Noviherbaspirillum saxi: one gene and its partner. The protein of the gene in region 1 interacts with the protein of each later gene in a pairwise test. Links are inferred from orthologs where the notes say so. Each region holds a gene or a part of one and is shown on either strand. Other genes may lie near its edges. The genes, in order: ybgC and acpP.

Evidence for each region.
Region 2: the proteins of ybgC (region 1) and acpP interact in binary tests that used the Escherichia coli proteins (3 or more experiments, as listed by UniProt). The link is inferred for Noviherbaspirillum saxi from one-to-one orthologs.

What each region holds. Positions count from the first base shown.
Region 1 is NZ_QYUO01000001.1:2,319,797-2,323,002, forward strand. The notes cover bases 85-2,962. They hold ybgC (tol-pal system-associated acyl-CoA thioesterase), read left to right. Parts: upstream 85-1,242; coding sequence 1,243-1,683; downstream 1,684-2,962. Other genes in these bases: glyA (serine hydroxymethyltransferase), read right to left, coding at 85-85; D3871_RS10790 (SDR family NAD(P)-dependent oxidoreductase), read left to right, coding at 445-1,191; tolQ (protein TolQ), read left to right, coding at 1,768-2,466; D3871_RS10805 (ExbD/TolR family protein), read left to right, coding at 2,466-2,903; tolA (cell envelope integrity protein TolA), read left to right, coding at 2,909-2,962. Also shown: more of glyA, read right to left, coding at 1-84; more of tolA, read left to right, coding at 2,963-3,206.
Region 2 is NZ_QYUO01000001.1:1,618,916-1,621,949, forward strand. Bases 191-2,896 are described here. They hold acpP (acyl carrier protein), read left to right. Parts: upstream 191-1,276; coding sequence 1,277-1,516; downstream 1,517-2,896. Other genes in these bases: fabD (ACP S-malonyltransferase), read left to right, coding at 191-411; fabG (3-oxoacyl-ACP reductase FabG), read left to right, coding at 408-1,154; fabF (beta-ketoacyl-ACP synthase II), read left to right, coding at 1,547-2,794. In the rest of the region: more of fabD, read left to right, coding at 1-190; D3871_RS07630 (protein YgfX), read left to right, coding at 2,901-3,034. UniProt on the Escherichia coli protein: Carrier of the growing fatty acid chain in fatty acid biosynthesis.

The DNA of each region.
Region 1 (3,206 bases):
GATCCTGCTGACGCGTGTTTTCCTGCTGAATGGCGGACCAAAGTTCGGGGTCGACTTTGGCAATGGTATGGTCTTTTGTGAACATGAAAACTCCAATCGATTAAGGAAGCAAAGTGGTTTTGCCGAAATCGAATGAGGGGCCAATAGGAAAAGGACAGGCAGCCTCAGTCGTGCATTCCATTTGGGCTGCCCAGGCGAACGGCTATTGAACGGCTATTGATATCTCACGTTCCCCGGTGGATTTCCACCTTTTAGCCGGGCCGCGATGAATCGCTGCTGCCGGCATTCGCCAGTTACGTGAGACGAAATGGAGCTAAATTGTAAGTCAGCCCCTAGAATTCGGCAAGGATGAGCGGCAAACGATTTTTGACGAATTGAAATGGTTACCCTGCCTTTCGGCTACAATTTTGCGAACGCATCGTTTATGCATGAAAGGAAACGACCATGATCGTATTGATTACTGGCGCAACATCCGGCTTTGGCGAAGAAATGGCGCGCAAGTTTGCACAAAATGGCCACAAAGTCATCGCGACCGGTCGCCGCAAGGAACGCCTCGACAAGCTTGCGGCCGAACTCGGCGCCTCGCTGCTGCCGGTCGAAATGGATGTGAGCAACAAGGCATCGATCATGGCGGCAATCGATGCACTACCGTCCGAATGGGCCGACATCGATGTCCTGATCAACAATGCCGGCCTTGCATTGGGCGTTGAACCCGCGCACAAGGCTTCGCTGGAAGAGTGGGAAACCATGATCGATACCAATTGCAAGGGATTGGTCACGATGACCCATGTAGTCTTGCCCGGCATGGTGGCGCGCGGTTGCGGAACCATCATCAATATCGGCTCGCTGGCAGGCGCCATTCCTTACCCCGGGGGCAATGTCTATGGCGCGACCAAGGCATTTGTCGATCATTTCACGCTCAACCTGCGGGCCGACCTGATCGGTACCGGCGTACGCGCCACCAATATCGCCCCCGGCCTGTGCGGCGGCACGGAATTCTCGAATGTACGCCTGAAAAACGATGACGCCGCAGCCAAGGTCTATGAAGGCACCGTTCCGCTAACCCCAAGTGATATCGCCGAATCCGCTTACTGGATCGCCACACTGCCGGCGCATGTCAACGTCAACTATCTCGAGATGATGCCAACCTGCCAAGGCTTTGGCACCTTGAATATCAAGCGAAATCTGTAATGCTCCGTATTGCAGCAAAATCATTGCGGCGCGTTGAGGGATGGCGGTGTCATGGATAAAAGCCAGCCGGAGTTCGTCTGGCCGATTCGGGTTTACTATGAAGATACCGATACAGGCGGGGTTGTCTTCTATGCAAATTATCTGAAATTTTTTGAGCGCGCACGTACCGAATGGCTTCGTCACTGTGGAATCGGGCAACAACTCTTATCGGAAACGCATCAGGCGATGTTTGTCGTCAAGAGCACTTCTGTCGATTATCATGCTCCGGCGAAATTAGATGATGAACTGAAACTCACGGTCGTTGTCGAACGGCTAGGCCGCGCCTCGGTAGAGTTTGTACAAGAGGCTTGGCGAACAAAGGGAAAGGAAAGCATGCTGTTGACGAGCGGAAGAATCCGGGTCGGCTGCGTGCATACCGCAAGCTTCAGGCCCATGGCTATCCCGAACGAAGTGCTGGACCGTATCCACAAAAGCAAGAGCGGCACGGCATAAAATCCCACGAGACGACATCGTTTCCGCCCTGGCGGGAGAGATACGGTTGCGTGAATAGAATTTGCAATTACGTTAAAACATCCAATGAGCGTCACACAAGACCTTTCGTTTATCTCGCTGATCAGTAACGCATCCCTGCTTGTCCAGTTGGTCATGGCCCTGCTCCTGCTTGTGTCAATCATGAGCTGGACATATATCTTTCGCAAAATGTTTGCCATCAAAAGTGCGCAGACGCAGACCGAGGAATTCGAGCGCGCCTTCTGGTCGGGCGGCAATCTCAATGCCTTGTTCGAAGAAGCAACGTCGAACCGCCGCCGGAACGGCAATAGCGGCGCGCTTGAACGCATTTTTGAATCCGGCATGGGTGAATTCATCAAAGGCAAAGCGATCTTCGCCGGCAAGGGTCAGGTCGATCCGGGCAGCATGATCGATGGCGCACGCCGCGCGATGCGCGCTGCCTATCAACGCGAAATGGATGCCCTCGAATCACATCTTGCGTTTCTGGCATCAGTCGGTTCAGTCTCGCCCTACGTCGGCTTGTTCGGTACCGTATGGGGCATCATGAATGCATTCCGCGGCTTGGCAAACGTACAGCAAGCCACTCTTGCATCGGTCGCACCGGGCATTGCCGAAGCGTTGATCGCCACAGCGATCGGCCTGTTCGCAGCGATCCCTGCAGTGGTTGCGTACAATCGCTACTCGCACGACATCGATCGCCTTGCGATTCGCTTCGAAAGCTTCATTGAAGAGTTTTCCAACATCTTGCAGCGTCAGGTTCGCTAATGGCAGGCAATAGCACGATGCGCGGCGGACGCAGCCGCAAATTCAAATCCGAAATCAACGTCGTACCGTATATCGACGTAATGCTGGTGCTGCTCATCATTTTCATGGTGGCAGCGCCGCTGACCAATCCGGGTGTGATCAATCTGCCGACAGCGGCCAAGTCGGCATTACCGCCGACCGAGTACATCCAGATTTCGCTGAAACCGGACACCAGTGCAACCATCGGCATCAATGGTCAAAAGAGCGGCAACCAGGCTGACAAGGTGGGCGGCCGCAGCGCGCTGCTGCAAAAACTGCGCTCCATGCATGAAGCCAATCCCGAGTTGCCGGTGATGATTTCGGCGGACAAGGACATCAAGTACGACGAAGTAATTCAAGTCATTTCCGAAGCCAAGAAATTGGGCATCAACCGCGTGGGGCTCGCGACAAAGCAATGAACGCGATGACAGATTCCACTCCGTATTCGGTACCGAAGGAACCGGGCCGCTGGCGCGCGCTAACGTTTGCAGCGCTGGTGCATGCCGCATTGCTCGCCTTTCTCTGGATTGGAGTACGTTGGCAAAGCGATACGCCGACCACCATCGAGGCAGAAGTCTGGAGTCCGCAGCCGCGCGAAGCAGCTCCCGTGCCAGAGCCGGTAACGACACCGGAACCCAAACCGGAGCCCAAGCCAGAACCGAAGCCGGTCGTTCAAGAACCGCCCAAACCCAAGGTGGTCGAGCCGCCTGTCGCCAAGCCGG
Region 2 (3,034 bases), 700 kb from region 1 along the record:
GTTGAGCGAGCCTGTGAAGCGGCCAAAGCCAAGGGTGCCAAGCGCGCTTTGCCTTTACCGGTATCGGCCCCGTTTCATTCGTCATTGCTCAAGTCTGCTTCGGATCGCCTGCGCGAATACATGGCGACACTTCATTTTGATGCAGCAAAGATTCCATTGATTAACAATGTCGACGTCGCAATTGCGGCTGATGGCGACGCGATCAAGGACGCGCTCGTGCGCCAGGCTGCCAGCCCGGTTCGCTGGGTCGAGACTGTGCAGAAAATGGCGTCTGAAGGCGTCACCCATGTGATCGAATGCGGGCCGGGCAAAGTTCTCGCGGGTCTTACAAAGCGCATTGATGGCGAGTTGACCGGCGATGCTATTACCGATCAGGCATCCCTGGAAAAAGTTCTGGAGCTCATCAAGTGAATCTGAACAATCAAGTCGCGCTGGTTACCGGCGCATCGCGTGGTATTGGACGAGCGATTGCCCAGGAACTGGCGCGGCAAGGCGCAAAGGTTATCGGCACGGCGACCACCGAGTCGGGTGCCGCAGCCATCACTGCCTACCTAGAAGCTGTTCAAGCCGGATGCGGTAAAGGTGTGGTTCTCAATGTCACCGATTCTGAAGGTTGCCAGGCCGTAGTCGAACAAGTCCAAAAGGAGTATGGCGGACTGTCCATCCTCGTCAACAATGCCGGCATCACGCAAGATCAGCTTGCCATGCGCATGAAAGACGAAGAATGGGATGCCGTCATAGCGACCAATCTTACCGCGGTCGGGCGGTTGTCCCGTGCAGTCCTGCGCGGGATGATGAAGGCCAAGTACGGTCGCATCATCAACATTACATCCGTGGTCGGCTCGGCCGGCAATCCGGGTCAGATGAACTATGCGGCTGCGAAGGCGGGCGTTGCCGGCATGAGCCGCGCACTTGCGCGCGAAATCGGCAGTCGCAACATTACCGTCAATTGTATTGCTCCCGGATTCATCGATACCGACATGACGCGCGAGCTCGGGGAGCAGCAGGTTGCTGCATTGATGCAGCAGATTCCGCTTGGCCGCTTTGGTCTCCCGGAGGATATCGCCACAGCGGCAGCGTTTCTTGCTTCCCCGCAAGCCGGTTACATCACGGGCACAACCCTGCATGTGAACGGCGGCATGTACATGAGTTAAATCTCACTTGAGCACTTTTGGCAGACGTTGGCCTATTAATCAAAACAAAAGCCAAAAGTGAATTTTCGTTGCGCAAACCTGATAAAATGCGCGCACTTTCTGAAACCCATTGGAGGGGTAATATGTCCGATATCGAACAACGCGTTAAGAAGATCGTCGCCGAACAGCTCGGCGTCGCCGAAGCCGACATCAAGAACGAGTCCTCGTTCGTTGACGATCTTGGCGCTGATTCGCTTGACACGGTTGAGCTGGTCATGGCGCTCGAAGACGAGTTCGAAATGGAGATTCCGGACGAGCAGGCCGAGAAGATCACAACAGTACAGCAGGCGATTGATTACGCCAAGGCGCACGTCAAGGCCTAATTTGTTTTTGACTGATTCCAGGAGAACCGCTTGAGCCGCTCACGTGAACGTCGTGTTGTAGTGACTGGCCTTGGTTGCGTATCCCCTGTCGGCAATACCATCGCCGACGCCTGGGCTACGCTGATCGAAGGCAAATCAGGCATTGCGACCATCACAAAATTCGACGCCACGCCTTTTTCGACGCGTTTCGCGGGTGAAGTAAAGGGCTTCAATATCGAGGATTACATTCCCGGCAAAGAGGCGCGCCATATGGACACGTTTATCCATTATGGAATGGCCGCCGGGATACAGGCATTTCAGGACAGCGGCCTGACCGTAACCGATGAGAATGCCGAAAAAATCGGTGTCATCGTCGGTTCGGGTATTGGTGGTCTGCCCATGATCGAAGAAACCCATGCGGAGCTGACCAATCGTGGTCCTCGTCGCATCAGCCCTTTCTTCGTCCCGGCGTCCATCATCAATATGATCTCTGGCCACTTGTCAATCAAGTATGGCTTCAAAGGTCCGAATCTCGCGATCGTCACCGCCTGTACCACGGGCCTGCATTGTATCGGCGCCGCAGCGCGCATGATCGAGTATGGCGATGCCGACGTGATGATAGCTGGCGGTGCGGAATCGACAGTCTCGCCACTCGGAGTGGGAGGTTTTGCGGCTGCGCGCGCACTGTCCGCTCGTAACGACGACCCGGCGACAGCGTCGCGCCCCTGGGATAAGGATCGCGATGGTTTCGTGCTCGGCGAAGGTGCCGGCGTAATGGTTCTCGAAGAATACGAACATGCGAAGGCGCGTGGCGCAAAGATTTATGCTGAAGTGCTCGGCTTTGGCATGAGCGCGGATGCCCATCACATGACGGCCCCCTTGGATGATGGCGACGGCGCGCGTCGTTGCATGGTCTCGGCCATGACAAACGCCGGCGTCAATGCCGATCAGGTCGACTATGTGAATGCCCATGGAACGTCGACGCCGCTCGGCGATATCGCCGAGACAGTGGCGATCAAGCGGGCGCTCGGTGATCATGCAGGAAAGGTCGTCGTCAATTCGACCAAGTCGATGACTGGTCATTTGCTGGGTGGTGCGGGCGGCCTGGAATCGGTATTCACGGTCCTTGCAATCCACAACCAGGTGTCGCCTCCGACCATCAATATCTTCAACCAGGATCCGGCCTGCGATCTGGATTATTGTGCCAACACCGCGCGCAATATGCCGATTAACATCGCAGTCAAAAACTCCTTTGGATTCGGCGGTACCAACGGTACGCTGATCTTCGGTAAAGCCTGATTCCTGAGCAGCCTCTCCCGAGACCGGGAGAGGTCTTCACACCCATTCCCCTGACATGTCTATCGCGGTATCCGCAATAGTGCAACCGTCTCGCCTTCTCGTGGTGATGATCGGTGCGATGTCACTCGTCGTCGCGTCCATTGGTATCGGGGTGGTCATCGGTCTGATTGGCGTGCTCCCCTTCATGCCGAAATGGATATCGGCGTCTGCAATTCTTTTCCTCTCGTTTTTTGGGTTTTA